DNA from 2 places in the Zymobacter palmae genome. Region 1 is predicted to be linked to the other one. Evidence: predicted binding sites of a transcription regulator. Region 1 holds the regulator's gene; the other holds the start of a gene.
The links. The regulator LexA, encoded in region 1, represses DNA repair genes until DNA is damaged. The targets are predictions, from matches to a motif close to TACTGTNTANNTANACAGTA.
Positions count from the first base shown of each region.

Region 2: recN (DNA repair protein RecN) is a predicted target of LexA. The motif match lies at 7,704-7,723, and genes of this name have one in related genera.

Region 1 covers NZ_AP018933.1:2,112,305-2,122,573, reverse strand. Annotated here, with positions in the region: gene pyk (pyruvate kinase) at 253-1,746, opposite strand; gene topA (type I DNA topoisomerase) at 2,428-5,076, shown strand; gene ZBT109_RS09475 (DUF6586 family protein) at 5,076-5,522, shown strand; gene ZBT109_RS09470 (DMT family transporter) at 5,772-6,104, shown strand; gene ZBT109_RS09465 (HAD-IIB family hydrolase) at 6,227-6,985, shown strand; gene ZBT109_RS09460 (hypothetical protein) at 7,201-7,452, shown strand; gene lexA (transcriptional repressor LexA) at 7,763-8,389, opposite strand; gene ZBT109_RS09450 (hypoxanthine-guanine phosphoribosyltransferase) at 8,808-9,389, shown strand; gene ZBT109_RS09445 (lysylphosphatidylglycerol synthase domain-containing protein) at 9,461-10,269, shown strand, end outside.
Region 2 covers NZ_AP018933.1:250,423-260,691, reverse strand. Annotated here, with positions in the region: gene dapB (4-hydroxy-tetrahydrodipicolinate reductase) at 1-332, opposite strand, end outside; gene ZBT109_RS01145 (amino acid permease) at 547-1,962, shown strand; gene mmuM (homocysteine S-methyltransferase) at 2,139-3,107, shown strand; gene dnaJ (molecular chaperone DnaJ) at 3,387-4,547, opposite strand; gene dnaK (molecular chaperone DnaK) at 4,806-6,743, opposite strand; gene grpE (nucleotide exchange factor GrpE) at 6,953-7,531, opposite strand; gene recN (DNA repair protein RecN) at 7,852-9,528, shown strand; gene ZBT109_RS01115 (YnfA family protein) at 9,760-10,077, opposite strand.

The sequences.
Region 1 (10,269 bases):
GCCTGATCAGCTTGCCGCTTCGGGATAGTGATAGGCTGGCTTGTGTAACTGCGGTGGCGTCTGGGTTTGAGTTGGTTTTCACTACTCAGTTTTCACCACACTACTTAGTTTTTCACCGCTTAGATGCCGTACAGAACACTGAATATAAGAAAAGCCGCCCTTGGTATACCAAGGAGCGGCTTTTCTTTCAGACATGATATCAGCAAGACAGATACCTCACCGCAGTGAGGCATCCGCTATAGCTGAATCATCTCAACCGATGTGTTCACCGATTTCGACGATTTTCATGCTGTTGGTAGTGCCCTGAGCGCAGTGGTGGTCGCCACGAGTGATGACCACGTAGTCGCCTTTGGTGCCCAGACCTTTCTCTTCGACCAGTTCAACCGCAGCGCGGTTAACTTCCGGAGTCGGGTATTTGGAAGCATCAAATTTGACCGGTACTACGCCTTTGTACAGAGACATGCGGCACAGAGTACGATCGGACGGAGACAGTGCAACGATCGGCAGGTCGGAGCGAATGCGAGAAGCAACCAGCGGAGTGTGGCCAGTTTCAGTCAGGCAAGCTACGGCTGCAACGCCTTCCAGGTGGTTGGCAGCGAACATTGCAGAGTAAGCAACGGTTTCGTCCAGACGGTCGAACGTGCAATCCAGACGGTTGTTGTCGCGACGAGCTTCCTGCAGTGCTTCAGCACCCGCAATAGCGCGTTTCATTGCTTCAACAGTTTCGACCGGATAGTCACCAGCTGCAGTTTCTGCAGAACACATGACAGCGTCAGCACCGTCGAGAACGGCGTTACCTACGTCCATGACTTCTGCACGAGTCGGCAGCGGAGCGTTGATCATGGATTCCAGCGCCTGAGTGGCGTTGATAACCGGCGTGTTGTACATCTGAGCACGCTTGATCATGTTTTTCTGTGCGCCGATCAGGCGAGCATCGCCGATTTCAACACCCAGGTCACCACGAGCAACCATGACAGCGTCAGATGCTTTGATGATGCCGTCGAGGATTTCGTTGGTAGAAACGGCTTCAGCACGTTCTACTTTAGCAACGAGACCGATGGTTTTGCCGATGTCGCTCTGGAGGTCGTCGGAGTACTTGTGCAGCAGCTCGCGAGCGTATTCCATGTCAGCAGCAGAACGCGGGAAGGAGATCGCGATGTAGTCGACGCCCAGTTTGATGGCCGTCTGCATGTCGATCTTGTCTTTCTCGGTCAGTGCCGCAGCGGACAGACCGCCGCCCTGCTTGTTGATCCCTTTGTTGTTGGACAGCTTGCCGCCAACCAGGACTTTGCAGTGTACTTTCGGTGCAGCCACGCCAGTGACTTCGAAGACCAGGCGGCCGTCGTCCAGCAGCAGTACGTCGCCTTCGAACAGGTCTTTTGCCAGATCTTTGTAGTCACAGCCGACCTGATGCTCGTCACCATCGGTACGACCCAGGTCCATGTCGATGATGAACGGCTGACCAACTTCAAGGTTGACCGCGCCTTCTTTGAAACGTGCGATACGAATTTTCGGACCCTGCAGGTCACCGAGGATCGCAACGTGACGGCCATATTTGGCAGAGGCAGCGCGTACGGATTCTACGCGTTGACGATGTTCTTCCGGGTCGCCGTGAGAGAAGTTGATACGGACAACGTCGATACCGGCTTTGACCATGGCGTCCAGAATGCCAGGTTTGTCGGTGGTCGGACCAAGCGTCGTCAGAATCTTGGTGCGACGAACGGGTTGTTTCTGTGCTTGCGGCATCAGGTCTTTCTCCTTTGCGCTAAATGGCGTGTCGTAATATTACACGTTTTTGGCATCGAGCGGGGGCGATGATACGCGCCACCAGGTTCACTATCCTACGCACATATTGTCGCAACCCCTGCGGCCCAGTCGGATTATGCTGGGTGGCATGGGGTGTGCCGATGTGCGTCGCTGCTGATGCCTAGAGTACCACCTTTTCCCTGCCACGGAGCGTTGAGCAGGGCTCGGTCCGCGACGCATGGTACTCCAGTGATCGTGATACTCCAGTGATTCAGTATCGGCGAACAGCATGTATAGCCGAGGATATATCGGCAGGTGTTGCAATAAAGGCTGTTCGCATCTATATGGTGTGCTCCAAGAAAAGGGTGTGCAAGCCGTCCGTGACAGTCTTCATCGACCTTAGTCGCCTTTTCATGTGTCGGGCGCTGGCGATGATACCCGTTGTTGGCGGTCAAAGTCATGCCGGATATACCTTTTCGAGTGGTTCCGTGCTATTTGAGGCGTAAGTAAGTGATTCGTTCCTCGTGGAATGTTTATGCGACATGGGCTCAACTCTGCTGTCGGTCTGCCGATGGATGCGCGGTGGCGTCGTAACGTCTGCTAGGGTAGGGTAGGCACATTTATTCCCATGCGCCGCAGCGGAAATCCCGCGGTGAGCGCGCTGCACAGAGATGGAATGCTATGGGTAAGTCACTGGTGATCGTGGAATCGCCGGCCAAGGCCAAGACCATCAATAAGTATCTGGGCGACGAGTTCATCGTGAAGTCCAGTGTAGGTCATATCCGTGACCTGCCGACGGGTGGCAATGATCGGCGTACGACGACGCCGGCAGAGCGCAGCCAGCAGGCTGCGCTGACGCGCAAAATGTCGCCTGAACAGAAGGCCGAATACAAGCTGCGCAAACAGCACGAGCAGTTGATTCGTCGCATGGGCGTCGATCCTGATCATGATTGGGAAGCGCACTACGAAATTCTGCCGGGCAAGGAAAAAGTCGTCGACGAACTGAAACGTCTGGCCCGCAAGGCCGACGCTATCTATCTCGCAACCGACCTTGACCGCGAGGGGGAAGCCATTGCTTGGCACCTTCGCGAGACCATCGGTGGTGATGAAGGCCGTTTCCGGCGTGTGGTGTTCAACGAGATCACTAAGAACGCGATCCAGCAGGCCTTCCAGTCGCCGGGCGAGTTGCAGATGCCACGCGTCCGCGCCCAGCAGGCACGGCGTTTCCTCGACCGCGTGGTGGGCTTCATGTTGTCGCCGCTGCTGTGGGGTAAGGTGGCCCGCGGATTGTCAGCCGGCCGCGTGCAGTCGGTGGCGGTGCGTCTGATCGTTGAGCGAGAACGTGAGATCCGTGCCTTCGTTCCTGAGGAATTCTGGGACGTCATGGCGCGTCTGCGCTATGGCAAGGACGACGTACTGAACTTCGAGCTCGTGCGCCAAAACGGTGAGCCGTTCCGTCCTGTTAGCGAAGAAGAGACACTGTCGCGCATCGCGGGGCTGTACGATGCGACTCTGGCGATCACCAAGCGTGAAGACCGCCCGACGTCCAGCAAGCCCGGCGCTCCCTTTATTACGTCGACGTTGCAGCAGGCGGCAAGTGGTCGCTTAGGCTTTTCGGTCAAGAAGACCATGATGCTGGCTCAGCGCTTGTATGAAGCGGGCTATATCACGTATATGCGTACCGACTCCACCAACCTGTCACAGGATGCCGTGGAGCAGGTGCGTGATCATATCGCTGCTGAATATGGCGATGCGTACCTTCCCGACGCTCCCGTGCGCTATTCCAGCAAGCAGGGCGCACAGGAAGCGCACGAGGCGATCCGCCCGACCGACGTGAAGCGTGCGACCTCGCAGCTGAGCGGCATGGAACGTGACGCGGAACGCCTCTACGAGTTGATCTGGCGCCAGTTCGTGGCCTGCCAGATGGTGCCTGCGCGCTATCTGTCGACGGCGCTGACCGTAGATGCCGATGGCTACACACTGCGTACGCGCGGCCGCGTACTGAAGTTCGACGGTTATACGCGCGTGCTGCCGCCGAGCAGCCGCAGTGCGGAAGATCAACAGTTACCGGACATCCAAGAAGGCACGGCGCTGACGCTGGATGGTCTCGACCCTGAGCAGCACTTCACCAAGCCGACGGCGCGCTACACCGAGGCCAGCTTGGTCAAGGAGCTGGAAAAACGCAGCATCGGTCGCCCATCCACTTATGCGTCGATCATCTCGACCATTCAGGATCGCGGCTACGTGCGGCTGGAGAACCGTCGTTTCTACGCCGAGAAGCTGGGCGAAATCGTGACCGACCGCTTGGTCGAGTCTTTCCAGGATCTGCTTGATTACAGCTTTACCGCGCGTATGGAAGGCAGCCTAGACGGTGTCGCCGAAGGCCAGCGCGACTGGCTGCAGTTGCTCAATACGTTCTATGGCGATTTTAAGGCCGAGCTCGACAAGGCCAGCGGCGATGACGGTATGCGCCCCAATCAGCCGGTCGATACCGATATCAAATGCCCGGACTGCGGTCGTCATATGCAGATCCGTACGGCATCGACAGGGGTCTTCCTTGGCTGCTCCGGTTATAACCTGCCGCCCAAGGAACGTTGCAAAAAGACCATTGACCTGCTGCCAGGTGAAGAAGCCGTAGCGGCGGATGCCGGTGATGAAGCCGAAACGGATGCACTGCGCGCCATGCACCGTTGCCCTATTTGTGGCACGGCGATGGACAGCTATCTGGTCGACGAACACCGCAAACTGCACGTCTGCGGTAACAGTCCTGATTGTGCCGGGTATGAAATCGAACACGGCAGCTTCCGCATCAAAGGTTATGAAGGTCCGACGCTTGAATGCGATAAGTGCGGATCGGAAATGCAGCTGCGTGCTGGGCGTTTCGGCAAGTATTTTGCCTGCACCAACGATGACTGCAAGAACACGCGCAAGCTGCTGAAGAGCGGTGAAGCGGCACCGCCGAAGATGGATCCGATTCCGATGCCGGAACTGGCCTGTCAGAAGGTGGAGGATCACTATGTCCTGCGTGATGGGGCCAGTGGCCTGTTCCTCGCCGCGAGCCAGTTTCCTCGCAAGCGTGAAACGCGGGCACCGTTGGTGCTGGAACTGCAGCCGCATCGCGAAACGCTGCCTGAAAAATACCACTTCCTGCTGGATGCGCCTGTGGCCGATCCGGACGGTCGTCCCGCACAGATCCGCTTCTCGCGTAAGAGCAAGGAGCAGTACGTGATGACTGAAGACAACGGTAAGGCTACCGGCTGGCGCGCCTCTTTCGTCGACGGGCGGTGGGTTGTAGAAGATAAGCGTAAGCCGGCTAAGAGTGCGAAGTGATGGATATTGATCCGTCACGCCGCACCCAGCGCTTGATGTATGATGCTGAGCTGTTGGCATCGCACGCCCTGTCGCTGGACGGGGCGCTGCAGCAGGCCTGTGAATCCGGAGCGCTGGTATTGGCCGAGCAGAGCCTAGCAGCGCTGGTGGCCGAACTGGCGGCGCCCCAATCGCTCGACGCTGGGCCGTGGCAGCAGATGCTAAACGCGCTGCCCGACACACTTCAGGAACGACGTCTGCTGGAGCGTGCATTGCTGACGGCGAACGGTGAGTTGTATGCGCTGTATCTTCGCTTAGAACAGCGGCGTACGGGGCACATCCCGGCAACGGTAGGGTTAATCGCCACCACGCTGTCTGTGGGTGAACGTGTAGCGCAGCTCAAAGATCAGTTAGTCGCATTGCGTGTGCTGGCCAATGGGTTGCGGGAGTCATCGCGCTTCTGCTGAGATGTCGCTCAAGAACATGGCGCTGGGCCGCTGACGTGGCTTGGCACTTCGTAGGTGTCTGTTTATCAAGGCGCTTGCCGTACGGCTTTATCAAGTCGCTAGGGTGAGCGCCTTGAACGTTTGTGTCGGGTAGTTTCTCTTCATCAACATGTAAGACACACCGCGTTAGAGTGGTGAACGCGCATTCCCTGTATCACCGTAATAGGGTATGAAAGGGCTGTTATGACCATCGCTGAAGGAGCATTCGTCATGCAAGGGTGGCTGTTTCTAGTGGTTGCCGTAGTGGCGGAAGTGATTGCAACGTCTGCGCTTAAGGCCAGCAACGGTTTTTCGCGTTTGTGGCCTTCAGTGCTGGTGGTCGTGGGGTACGGTTGCGCCTTCTATTTCTTGTCGTTGACGCTTCGGTATTTGCCGCTGGGTATTGCCTACGCCGTCTGGGCGGGATTGGGGGTAGTGCTGACCACGCTGATTGGTTGGGCACTTTTCCAGCAGAAGCTGGATGCCGCAGCGCTGATCGGTATAGTACTTATTCTGGCAGGGGTGATGGTCATGAATACGTTCTCTTCCGTTCAAGCGCACTGAGCGGCCGGAAAACAATCGCATGGTGCTCTCTATGCACATGCAGGGTTGCCGACGGAGAATATAGCGCGCGATCGTGGGCGGCTACCTTCCTTCTCATCCAGTACGACTTATCAAGGAAAATCATGCGTTACGCTATTTTTGATATCGACGGTACGATCAGTCAGGCGGGGCAACCGATTTCATCTTCCGTCGCCGAGGCGCTGTTGGCGCTGCGCGAACACTATCAGGTGGTTTTCGCTTCCGCACGGCCTGTGCGCGATATGCTGCCGCTGCTGCCAGATGAACTGCATGACGCTGTGATGGTGGGGTGTAATGGTGGGATGGCGTGGCAGCGCGGCGAGTTTATGATCAATGAAAAATTCGACGCCGACAGTGCGGCAAGCATGCTGGGGTGGCTGGATAATGCCCGTGCGGCCTATGTAGTGGAAAGTCACTGGCAGTACGGTTTCTCGCCCATCGCGCATGATTTCCACGACTATGTGCGTTCACTGAACGTCACGTTCCCTCCCGCCGAGCGCGATACAGTGATGGCGCAAGGGGTTAACAAGATCCTGATTCTCGATATGGCGCTGCGGGAACCGCTGTTAGAGTACCTGAGTGCTCAGCCCTTCAATGTCGTCGAAAAGCTCCACCGTTTCGATCACTGCTTCGATCTGATGCCCGGTCAGACCGATAAGGTGAATGCGCTGGATCGGCTGGCGATTGCACCCGAGCAGGCGATTATCTTCGGCAATGACCTTAACGATCAGGCCATGCTGGCCCGCGCAGCACACTCGGTCGTTGTGGGTGAATTCCAGCCGGCCACACCACCTCATCAGCGTGTCGCGTTCGACGAGGTAGCACAGGCCATCACCGCGCTGGCTGACAAGGTCGCGGCTTGATTCGTATCAGCGCTGAACTGTCGAGAAAATGGTAGGGGTATCTGCGCCTATCTACTGGAATATGAAGGCATCACGGTGCTAACGCACCGAGCATGGTGCTGCGGTATTCTTGCGCCTCGCCTGTCGCACGGGCTGCGCTGTCGTGGTACCCTGTGGTCAGACAACGACCATGGCGCTAATCGCTATGGTCGTTTTTTTACCATGAGAGGTGATTCATGATCGACAATGCGATTCTCGAGATCGTAGAGCTTCCAGACGGTGAGGTCGTGCTTCGTTCTACCGATAGCGATGATGAAGCTCCTTTGGTTAGCATTCGATTTTCCGAGCAGGCGCTGGAGCTGCTGCAGCGAAGCCGCTTCGATGTCGCACGGGAAATGATCGACCACGCTATCACGCGTTCGATGCTGTGGGACGGTGACGATACGCTGAGTGAGCAGGACGAAGAAGAGTCGGTGACCGTGCATTAATAAAAGACTGTTTCATAACCTAAGTGATCGCTTTTACCCTTTCTGAAATAGAAGGCTTCTACCGCAATGTTGTGGTTTGAAGGCCCTTCAATGACATGGGTATTGGCGTTATGGAACATGCTCTAAGCAGGTTGCACGATGAGCCGCGCTCAGTAGATAGTGTGCGGGAGTGCCTAGGGGGCGAATCCTAGGTCATGCCGATGATCACCATGATCGGCGCGGCACAGAATAAAAGAAAGGCGGGCAGGCCGATTCACACGGCCTGCCCGCCTTTTGTGTACCTATCTACGGCTAGACGTATCGCGAGGGATCAGTGCAGACCCTGATCGCCGCGGATGACGCCGACCCCGATACCTTCGATTTCCAGCGCATCGCGGGTGACATCCACCTCAATCGGTGCAAAGTCCGGGTTCTCTGCGATCAGGCGAACATGATTGCCCTGACGCTCGAAGCGTTTGACTGTTACGTCATCGCCCAGGCGAGCCACGACGATTTGGCCGTTGTGCACGTCCTGCGTCTTGTGCACCGCCAGCAGGTCGCCATCCAGAATGCCAACATCTTGCATCGACACCCCTTTGACGCGCAGCAGATAATCCGCGCGTGGCGAGAAGAAGTCTGGCGACAGCGGGCAGTAGCGGTCGACGTGTTCGGTGGCGAGAATAGGGCTACCCGCCGCAACCTGACCTACAATGGCCAGCGTATCGGTCGGTGCCGCTTCGTCGCGCTTGATGATGCGGATGCCGCGTGACGCGCCCGCGATCATTTCGATCACGCCCTTGCGTTTCAGGGCGCGCAGATGTTCTTCGGCGGCGTTGGCAGAGCGGAACCCCAGCGCTCGCGCAATCTCTGCCCGTGTAGGTGGATATCCCAGCGTATCGAGCGTCTCGCAGATGAAGTCAAAGACTTCCTGCTGGCGACGAGTGAGTGGTTTCGTCATGACAGGCCTTGTCGTCTTGGATGAAATAATATCTCTGTGATTATATCCAGTGTATTCTGCCACGCAAGTCAATTGCAGCATACGGCGCGTTATGGGGTAGAATAGTCGCCGCACGGGAATGGGGCGCGTTTTGTTCTCATGTGGCATGCGTGAACTTCAGTTCGGCACGAGGCTTCTTTTCTTTGGATCAGAGGGAAAACGTGCCGCCGGGAAAACCTTCCGGGCAAACGCGTGTCCGAAGGACTGTGTATCCGCGCCATCGGCATACCGCCAGCAGCGATAGTGTGCTTGCTCAGGCGGTGCGCCCGCTGTCTCCATGTGCTTCGCTCGTCACCTGACCTGGCTCCGGCTTCGTCAGGTGTTCTGTTTTCGGCATGGTAGTGCCGTATCCCACTTACATTTGAACAAGACTCTGGCAATGCAAGACGATCCGATTTTTGATTCTCATCGCCACGTGCAGGATATGAATGCGCTGATGGCGCAGGCTGACTGTCTGGTCACGCAAGAAGAAGTGGACGCCGCACTCGACGCCATGGCGACGCGCATGACGGAAGTGCTGGGTGACAAATTGCCGCTGTGCTTCTGCGTCATGAACGGTGGCCTCATCACGACGGGTCACTTGCTGACGCGTCTCGGCTTCCCGCTTGAAATCGATTACCTGCACGCGACGCGCTACCGCGGCAAGACCAGCGGTGGGGAATTGTTCTGGCGCGTTTCCCCCGAGCGGCCGATGAAAGGACGTCATGTGGTCGTCATCGACGATATTCTCGATGAAGGTGCCACGCTGGCGGCTATTCTGGAGTACTGCCGCGAAGCGGGTGCTGCAAGCGTCTCCTCTGCGGTGCTGGTCGACAAGAAACATGATCGCAAGGCCGTGCCGGGTCTGAAGGCCGACTTCTGCGGTCTGGAAGTCGAAGACCGTTACGTGTTCGGCTTCGGCATGGACTACAAGGGCTATTGGCGCAACGCGCCGGGTATTTTCGCGCCCAAAGGGCTATAAGGGCGCTTGCCCATGAGCGTGCGCAGTGAGGGCGCTTCGACCGTGACTTTGAATGTGAGGCCTATCTTTCAATGAGCAATCTGTCGAAGCTGTCGAGCCGTCTGATGAAGTATCGCCACCAGCTGGGGGTAGCCCTGATCGTGGCGATCTTCATCGGCGCGGTGTATGCCTGTTGGTCGATGGTCAGAAGCATTAATCTGAGCCAACTGCATGCGGCGCTGATAGCCGTGCCGCCACAGTGGATTGTGGGGGCCGTGCTGGCAGCGGTCGGCAGCTATGTGATGCTGTTGGGCTATGAATGGTCGGCGACGCGCTATGCTGGCGTCAGCGTGCCGTCGAGAGCGCTGGTCATGGCGGGTGTATGCGCATCAGCAGTGGGCAATGCGATTGGGCTGTCAATGCTGTCGGGCGGCGCGGTGCGTTATCGGCTCTACTTTCCTCACGGCATAGAACCGGCCGACGTGGCGCGTATGTCGGCATTCGTCAGTCTAGCGCTGGGCTGTGCGTTGCCACCACTGGCCGCTGTTGCGGCGCTGATTCACGTCGATGCGGCCGCGCAGGCACTGCACCTGTCACGCAGCTGGGTTATTGGCATAGGCATTGCTGTGCTGGTGGGCTATCTGCTGTTGGTTGGCATTCTGGCCACGCGCCGGTCTGCGCACTGTCCGACGCCGTTCACGCGTCAGTTTCATCTGTGGCACTGGCGGTTTCGCCTGCCCAATATGGTGCTGTCCGCGTTGCAGCTGCTGATTACGCTGCTAGATGTCATCTGTGCGTCGGCTGTGCTGTACCTGCTGATTCCGGGCGATATTCCCTTCACCACGTTCATGATGGTGTATCTGCTGGCGCTGGCGACGGGTGTATTGAGCCATATTCCCGG
Region 2 (10,269 bases), 1.2 Mb from region 1:
CCCAAGGTCTTTTCCTGAGCCTCATCAAGCCCGGTCGTACCGATTACGATCGCCTTGCCATGTGCCTTGCACAGCGCGACGGCCTGCTCGGTCAGGGCAGGTGTGGTGAAGTCGATGACGACGTCGATCGCATCGATCACCTTGTCGAGGCTGTCCGTTACGGCAACACCGCACTTCCCGGCACCAATCAGTTCACCTACGTCGGCACCGATCAACGAACTGCCCGGGCGGACGATGGCCGCACCAAGCTCAGCGCCGTCAGTCTGCAGCGTGGCCTGTGCCAGCATCCGCCCCATGCGCCCAGCAGCGCCCAAGATGGCTATACGCGTCATCTGTTCTCCTTATCTCAGGGATCACGTCAATCATGAAGGCATGATATTCTGCTCAGCCCTGCCACGGCTAGGCCGGGATGTGAATCTCTTCTCCTGCGCCCTAGCCCATCACGAGCATCGTCTTGACCGCATACCTAATAGTGTCTTGCTATCAAGGCACTACACAGATGCGCCATTTTTCGATAACTGCGCACTAGAACTACTTGGAGGACGCATGAGCGACATCCCCCCGCACGACCCCCTCCCATCGGATGAATCCACCGCTGGCTATCAGCGCAGCATGAAGATGCGCCATGTCGTCATGCTGTCACTGGGCGGTGTCATCGGCACGGGGCTATTCATGAGCAGCGGCGCCACCGTCGGCCAGGCAGGCCCCATCGGGGCCATACTGGCCTATGTCATCGGCGGTTTCGTCGCCTACTTGGTCATGATGAGCCTCGGCGAACTGGCCGTTCACATGCCGGAAACGGGAGCATTCAGCGCCTACGCGACGCGCTACATCGGCCCTGCGACCGGCTATACGGTGGCCTGGCTCTACTGGATGACGTGGACGGTGGCCTTGGGTGCCGAACTGACAACGTCCGGTCAGCTGATGCAGCAATGGTTCCCCGGCATTCCCGTATGGCACTGGAGCTTACTGTTTGGGGTCGCGATCACTCTGATGAACATCTTCACCACTCGCCTGTTCGCCGAGTCGGAGTTCTGGCTGTCGCTGCTGAAAGTGATCATCGTGGTAGTCTTCTTAATGGTAGGTATGGCCGCCATCACCGGGCTTATTCACCCCAGCCAGAGCGTCGTTTCTCCCGGCCTCCATCAGCTAGTGAAAGACGGCATATTCCCCAACGGCCTAATGCCTGTACTGTCATCACTACTGATCGTCACCTTTGCCTTCTCGGGCACTGAGCTGATCGGAATCGCCGCTGGCGAAACGGCCAATCCCTCCAAAACAGTGCCGAAGGCCATCCGCATGACCCTGTGGCGCCTGATCATCTTCTTTGTAGGGGCAATATTCGTGATCGCGACCCTGCTGCCGTACAAGCAGGCAGGGCTGACCGATAGCCCGTTCGTGATGGTCTTTCAAAACATCGGCATTCCCTATACCGATCACATCATGCGCTTCGTTATCCTAACCGCGATGCTGTCGGCCGCCAGTTCAGGGCTATACGCCTCATCACGCATGCTGTGGACCGTCAGCCAGCACCGGATGCTGCCGCGCTTTTTCAGCTGGCAGACGGCCAAAGGTATTCCGCTCGTGGCCATAATGTTCAGCATGCTGGGCGGCCTGCCAGCGCTACTGACAAAGTACTATCCGACAGGCACCGTCTACATCGCATTGACCTCTTTAGCCGCCTTTGCAGTCGTGGCCGTATGGATGAGTATCAGCGTCAGCCACATCATGTTCCGTCGATCTCTGGCACGTGAAGGCAAGAGCAGCCACAGTCTCGAATACCGTTCTCCGGGATATCCGTGGGTACCGGCCATTTCATTCCTCGCATGCGTAGCTGCCTTCCTTGGCATGGCCTTCGACCCAATACAGCGCCCTTCACTCTATTGCGGCCTATCCTTCACCGCTCTGTGTTACCTCTCCTATTACACGGTCAGATGCTTTCGCAAGTGCAAAAGTATCTGATGATCGATATCGTCTATGCCCTTCTTAGGAAGGGCATTTTCTTATTCATATCGGCTCTCTATACGACGGTTTCCTGTTGGCAGCGTTTGCGGCACACTAGGACGTTTATCTATCAGCACGCTGCTTGCGGGGATGCTGCCCCGCTCTTGAGAAGAACAACTGAAAGGCTCACGACCATGACACACCCGCTTGATGACCTGCTGGCCCGCGTCCCGTTTGCCATATTGGATGGAGCCTTGGCCAGCGAGCTGGAAAACCGAGGCTGCGACCTCAACGATGCCCTGTGGTCTGCACGCGTACTGGCCGAGCAGCCTGCATTGATTGCTCAGGTTCACCGCGACTATTTTGATGCCGGTGCTGATATCGACATTTCCGCCAGCTATCAAGCCTCGCTGGCTGGCTATGCACAGGCCGGCATCAACGCCGAGCGCGCCCGCCAGCTGATGGCCGAGTCTGCCACGCTGCTGAATCAGGCGCGTCAAGACTATCTAGACGCACACCCCGACCACACGCTCCCCATGCTGGTAGCTGGCAGTGTCGGTCCATACGGCGCATGGCTGGCCGACGGCTCCGAGTACGTGGGTAACTACACCCACGACGAACGGACACTGAAAGATTTCCACCGCCCACGCATTGCTGCACTGCTGGAAGAGGGTGTGGATATTCTGGCTTGCGAAACCATCCCGATGCTGGCCGAAGCCCAAGCACTGACGCACCTCTTGGAAGAAGAATTCCCCGAGGCAACCGCATGGATCGCTTTCAGCGTTCAGGATGACGCCCATATCGCCGATGGCACGCCCATCGAAGAGTGCGCGATTTGGCTGAGCCAGCACCCACAGATCAAGGCCATCGGCCTTAACTGTACAGGCATGCAGCACGTAGAAGGTATGGTGAAACGTTTAGCGTCAGCGACCACACTTCCCATTGTGATCTACCCCAATGCCGGCGAGCACTACGACCCCACTGATAAACGTTGGTATCCGTGCGAAACGGCACAGTCGCTGGGCAGCCATGCATCGCTGGTACAGCGCTGGTACGCTGCGGGTGCACGCATCATCGGTGGATGCTGCCGCACAACACCTAACGACACACGCACAGTCGCCAAAGTACGCCAAGTGCTGCTGGACGCCGAAACTCAGCGCTAGTTATCCACATGCGGGATTGACCGCTTATCCCCATCTGCTGCGAAAAGAGGTGTGGATAAGTTGAGGACGGATGGCGCTATCCTGCAGCTGGCGCAGGCTCGCGCAAACTGATCATAAATTGAACAGAGGCCTTTTATGGCGGCTATTCAAACGTTTGCATGCTATTGATCAACTGGCGTCATGGCGGCACCAACAAAAAAAGCGCCGTACGAGAACATGCTCGTACGGCGCTTTTCGTTACCGCATCCTTCGTCAGCGACGAGGTCTACGGCGAACCATTCAACCGCGCAGATCTTCGAAGAATTTCTTCACGCTATCGAACCAGCCTTCCTTACGCGGCGAGTGACGGTCGCCAGTGCCTTCCAGACTGCTCTGGAACTGGCGCAGCAACGTTTTCTGCTCTTCCGTCAGGTTGACGGGCGTTTCGAGTACCAGGTGGCACAGCAGATCGCCCGGTCCACCGCCGTGTACAGAACGCACGCCTTTGCCGCGCAGGCGCAGCACTTTGCCCGTCTGGGTTTCTGGCGGCACGCTCAGTTTAACGCGACCGTTGAGCGTGGGAATTTCCAGCTCGGTTCCGAGCGTGGCATCGACAAAGCTGACCGGCACTTCGCAGTGCAGGTGAGTACCATCGCGGCGGAAGATCGGGTGCGGGCGCAACGTCACTTCAACAAACAGGTTACCTGCCGGCCCACCGTTCAGACCACCTTCACCTTCACCCGTCAGACGGATACGATCGCCGGTATCGACACCTGCCGGAATGGTGACTGACAGCGTGCGTGTTTCACGAACGCGCCCTTCACCATGACATTTCGTGCAGGGTTTTTCGATGATTTCACCGCGCCCCTGACAGGTCGGACACGGCTGTTCCACAGCAAAGAAGCCCTGCTGCATCCGCACCTTGCCCATCCCGTTACAGGTCGGACAGGTCTTGCGGCTACTGCCCGGCTCGGCACCGTCACCGTGACAGTGGTCGCACTGCGCCATGCGCGGTATACGAATATCGACGCTAGTACCGCCGACCGCTTCTTCAAGGCTGATCTCAAGGTTGTAGCGCAAATCAGCACCGCGACGCGGCGCGTTCGGATCGCGACGGCCTCCGCGGCCACCCCCGAAGAACTCGCTGAACGCATCGCCGAAGATGTCACCGAAGCCACCTTCACCAAAGCCGCCACCGAAACCGCCCGCGCCACCGCCAAAGCCGCCGCTTTGACCGTCTACGCCAGCGTGACCGAACTGGTCGTAAGCCGCACGTTTGCTTTCGTCGGATAGCACCTCATACGCCTCGGAGACCTCTTGGAACTTCGCCGCGGCAGACTCGTCTCCCGGGTTGCGGTCAGGGTGAAGCTTCTGGGCCAGACGGCGGTACGCCTTCTTGATCTCACGCTGATCGGCTTGGCGTTCGACACCAAGCACTTCGTAATAGTCACGTTTGGACATCAGTCTCTCGACCTCCGGTTGCTGTCGGGCCATGCCTTCAGGGTGCACACCCCGCCAGCCCTTTCTGGATTCTTTCGTACAGTCAGTGCAGATGATACCCGGACTGTACCCGTTCCGCCTGACCAAGCAGAACGGTGGATCTCCACATGAAACGGCGCGGGAGCCGTTACCGGCCTAAGGCCGAACTCCCGCGCCATGCGCAGCCGCACGTTACCGTGCGGCCTTTACGCCTGTCAGCCATCAAAGGCATCAACGACCTTAGGATTTCTTGTCGTCGTCTTTGATTTCTTCATACTCGGCATCAACGACGTTTTCATCCTGGCTGTTGCCCTGAGCACCCTGTTCGCCAGCACCTTGCGGTTGACCCTGCTGCTGCGCCTGTTCGGCGTACAGTTTCTGGGCCAGAGAACCGGAAGCTTCGGTCAGAGCATTCAGTTTGGCCTGAATGTCATCCTTGTCATCGCCCTTGAGCGCTTCTTCCAGAGCGTTGGCAGCAGATTCGATTTTCTCTTTCTCTTCTGCAGTCGCCTTGTCGCCCGCTTCTTCAAGCGTCTTGCGCGTTGCGTGAATCATGCCATCGGCCTGATTGCGCAGCTGCACCATTTCTTCGAATTTCTTATCTTCGTCCTGGTGCGCTTCAGCGTCACGTACCATCTGGTCGATCTCTTCGTCGGACAGACCGCCAGACGATTTGATGACGATGGATTGTTCTTTGCCGGTCGCTTTGTCTTTCGCAGACACGCTCAGGATACCGTTGGCGTCGAGGTCGAAGGCAACTTCGATCTGCGGTACACCGCGCGGTGCCGGCGGAATGTCGGACAGGTCGAAACGACCGAGCGACTTGTTCTGGGTCGCCTGTTTACGCTCACCCTGCAGCACGTGAATGGTCACGGCCGTCTGGTTATCTTCTGCGGTAGAGAAGACCTGCGTTTTCTTGGTCGGGATCGTCGTGTTCTTCTCGATGACCGGCGTCATGACACCACCCATCGTTTCGATACCCAGCGTCAGCGGGGTAACGTCGAGCAACAGGACGTCTTTGACATCGCCGCCCAGAACACCACCCTGGATAGAAGCACCCAGTGCTACGGCTTCATCCGGGTTGACGTCTTTGCGCGCATCTTTACCGAAGAATTCGCTGACTTTCTGCTGTACCAGCGGCATGCGCGTCTGACCACCGACCAGAATGACATCGTCGATGTCGGAAGCGGACAGTTTGGCATCAGCCAGTGCTGTTTTGCACGGGTCGAGCGAACGCTGAACCAGATCACCAACCAGTGCTTCCAGTTTGGCGCGAGTCACTTTGACGTTCAGGTGTTTCGGACCGGTCTGGTCAGCCGTGATGTACGGCAGATTGACGTCGGTCTGCTGAGCGCTGGACAGTTCGATTTTGGCTTTTTCAGCGGCTTCTTTCAGACGCTGCATAGCCAGAGAGTCGCCAGACAGGTCGATTCCGCTGTCAGCTTTGAACTGTTCAACCAAGTAGTTGATGACCGCGTTGTCGAAGTCTTCACCACCGAGGAAGGTGTCACCGTTGGTGGACAGCACTTCGAACTGGGTTTCGCCGTCAACGTCAGCTACTTCGATGATGGATACGTCGAAGGTACCACCACCCAAGTCGTATACCGCGATCGTTTTGTCACCACGGGACTTGTCCATACCGTAAGCCAGAGCGGCAGCGGTCGGCTCGTTGATGATACGTTTGACGTCCAGACCCGCGATGCGGCCAGCGTCTTTAGTTGCTTGGCGCTGAGAATCGTTGAAGTAGGCCGGTACGGTGATGACCGCTTCGGTCACTTCTTCACCGAGGTAGTCTTCGGCCGTTTTCTTCATTTTCTTCAGCACTTCAGCACTGACCTGCGGGGGAGCCATTTTCTTGCCTTTGACTTCTACCCACGCGTCGCCGTTGTCTGCTTTGACGATGTCGTACGGCACCATGTTGATGTCTTTCTGTACGACGTCATCGCCGAACTTACGGCCGATCAGACGTTTTACCGCATACAGCGTGTTTTTCGGGTTGGTGACCGCCTGACGTTTGGCCGCCTGACCGACCAAGATTTCGCCGTCGTCAGTGTATGCAACGATAGAAGGGGTAGTACGACCGCCCTCTGCGTTTTCGATGACGCGCGGCTTGTCACCGTCGAGTACCGCGACACAGGAGTTGGTGGTCCCCAGGTCAATACCGATGATACGTCCCATGAGTATTACCTCTCGATTCTCTTGAATGAACCTACTTAGCGTAGGCCATTCGATATCCGTGGATCGCGCCGATCGAAGGCTTCGTACCGGCGATCATGTTCTGTTGTCTTTCTATATAAGGGCGGTCGGTTGGCTTTCAAGGGACAACCTGTCAAAAAGTGCTGTCAACCATTCTGATTCTGCCGATCACACCGACCGTCCCCGTCATATCAGGCGTCGACGCCCTTGCTGACGACGACCATCGCCGGGCGCACCAGACGATCGTTAAGGGTGTAACCCTTCTGCAGCACATCCATGACGGTATTGGGCTCCATGGCCGGATTCGGCACCATGGTCATGGCTTCGTGATACTGCGGGTCGAACGGTTCGCCCTGAGGTTCAAGCTGCTTGACGCCGAACTTCTCAAGCGCGGAGTGCTGCATCTTGAGCGTCATTTCCAGCCCTTCGCGGTGCACGCTAGCACCTTCGTCGTTCTGGAGGCTTTCCAGTGCCTTTTCAAGGCTGTCGACGACTGGCAGCAATTCCTTAACGAAACGCTCCAATGCGAACTTGCGTGCCTTTTCGGCATCCTGCTCGGCACGGCGACGCGCATTCTGGGCATCGGCCGCAGCACGCAGCGCCTGATCCTTGGCCTTACTGACTTCTTCTTCCAGTGCCGCAATGCGTGCTTCCGGTGAATCAGCCTGTTCCGTATCCGCGGCGTCAGCGGGCTGGGCCTGCTCTACGGTGTCCTCTGCCGGGACTTCATTGCGTTCCTGTTCGTTCTCGGTATTGGAATCACGAGACATGAGCCTACTCCTGACTGCAGGAGGACAATCCAGCCCCGCCAGTTGCTGCGGTGGATGCCCATCCCAAAGGTACGAATGAAAGGAAAGTGATCAACACTTCCATCTTGGCCCATAAATGAGGGCAGCGCTCTTCAATCTCAAGTCAATAAAAGCAACAGAAGGCACTGGAAAATACTGTATAAAGATACAATAATGGTGGTCGATACAGTTCATGCCACGGCACCTGTTTGCACAGACAGATGCCCCGCCCCAGCACGGATAGGCCGTCGGCCGCCGCGGGGTGCGTGTCACGATCACCACTGCCTCGTCGGGAGAGCCCTATGCTGACGCAGCTGACCATTCATCACTTCGCCATCGTCGACCACCTCGAGTTGGATTTCGCCTCGGGCATGACGGCCATCACGGGCGAAACAGGAGCCGGGAAATCCATTCTGCTGGATGCCCTGTCTCTCTGTCTGGGCGCTCGCGCCGATGCCAGTAGCGTTCGCGCCGGCAAGGAACGGGCGGAGCTTACCGCACGTTTCGACATCGCACGGCTGCCTGATGCCAAGGCGTGGCTGAATGCCCGAGAACTGGGCACTGACGAGTGCCTGCTGCGCCGCGTGATCTCCATCCAGGGGCGCACGCGCGCTTGGATCAACGGCACGCCGTGTACGCTGGCCGACATGAAAGCGCTCGGCGGCATGCTGATCGACATTCACGCCCAGCACGCCCAACAGTCGCTTTTACACGCTTCGCACCACCTCAAGCTGCTAGATGAATTCGCGGGCACCGATGAACAGCTCACGCAGGTGCGCGAGGCATGGAAGGAATGGCAGCGGCTACGGAAACGGCTGCGCCAGCTACAGGACGACGGCGATGCCCTGCAGGCCCGCCGCCAACTGCTGCGTTATCAGGTAGAAGAGCTGGATACGCTGGCGCTGCAGGATGACGAGCTGGATGCACTGGAAGCCGAACAGGCGCGCCTTGCGCACGCCGAGCAAACACTGGCTCAGATCGAAGCTGCCAGCCGCTTGTGCACGGACGACAATAGTGGCGCACTGCCACGCCTTAATCAGGCGCTGGCCTGCCTGGCGGAACTACCAGAGCACGATGCCGCAGCGCTGGCCAACACTCTGACCATGCTTGAAGAGGCCCGCATTCAGCTTGAAGAAGCGCAGAGCGAACTGGATCATCATGCCAGCAATGTTGAGCTTGACCCTTCTCGACTGCAGATCGTCGACGAGCGGCTGAGCGACGTCTACCGCATCGCCCGCAAGCACCATGTCATGCCGGATGAAGTCTCGGCCCTGCACCGTCGTCTACAGCACGAACTCAGTGAACTGGAAGGCGGCGATGACGATATCGAACAGCTGACGCAGCGCACGCAGGATATGCAAGATCAGTGGCGCCAGCTCGCACGGTCTTTGTCCCACCAGCGCCAGCGCCATGCACCGGCCTTCAGCCGTGAAGTGCAGCAGCAACTGGCGTTTCTCGGTATGGACAAGGCCACGTTCGAGGTCAGCGTCACCCCGCTAGAAATCGCACAGGCCGACGGACTGGATCACGTCCAGTTCCTGATCAGCGCCAACCCCGGCCAACCGACTCGGCCACTGGCGCGCGTTGCCTCCGGCGGCGAGCTGTCGCGCATCAGTTTGGCCATTCAGGTAGTTGCCGCGCAGCACAGCACGATGCCGACTCTGGTATTCGATGAAGTGGACGTGGGTATTTCTGGTGCGACGGCTGAGATTGTCGGCCAGCTACTGCGCCAGCTGAGCCATAACGGCCAGATCTTCTGCGTGACTCACCTGCCTCAGGTGGCCGCTCAAGCGCATCAGCACCTACATATTGAGAAGCACAGCAACCGCAACACAACGCGTACGCACATGGCTCGCCTCGACGAAAGCGGCCGCATTCAAGAGCTGGCACGCATGCTTGGAGGCATTCACCTCTCGGAGCACACGCTGGCGCACGCGCGCGAGATGCTCCATAGCGGTCAGCAGAAGCAGGCCCAGTAGCACCGCCCCATCCTTGATGTCAGCCTCACCTAACACCCTATGGGTGAGGGTTCCCCTTGCGCAACAGCCCTCGCTCTATGCGCAAACGGGCAGCTACGCCGTGTAGCTGCCCGTTCTTTTCTTTCATTGATCGTGCTGAACACACTATTGGCCTTACTCACCGCGTTCAGAAACGATGTCGACCGCCTACCGAGCATGACCCGAAGCAGAAACATCGCCCCAACCATAGGCTCAGCGCGGCTGACAGACAATAATGCCCATTCCCGCCAGCGCCACCAGTACTCCAGCGATATCCCACACACTGGGCCGAATGCCATCCACGCCCCACAGCCATAGCAGCGCCACCCCGATATAGACTCCACCATAAGCGGCATAGACGCGCCCAGAAGCTGCATCATGCAGCGTCAGCAGCCATGCAAATAGCGACAAGCTCACCGCTGCAGGCACCAGCAACCAAGGAGAGCCGTGCTGTTTTAGCCACAGCGCTGGAAGATAGCATCCTGCGATCTCAGCAAGCGCCGTCACGACATAGAGCAGAATGGTTTTCATACGTTCTCCTTAGCAAGTACGGCGATACGGCTCGACCGCGAAGTTACTGTTTAGTAAAATTCCAGCTCAGCCATGAGATGCCATGCATATCAACGCATTATGGGTACGTACAGCGATGCCCTCCGGCAAGGGCAGCTCGGCTGAGCAAAGAGTTGTTCAGAACGCTCGCACGTGCGTGCAGATCGTAGATGG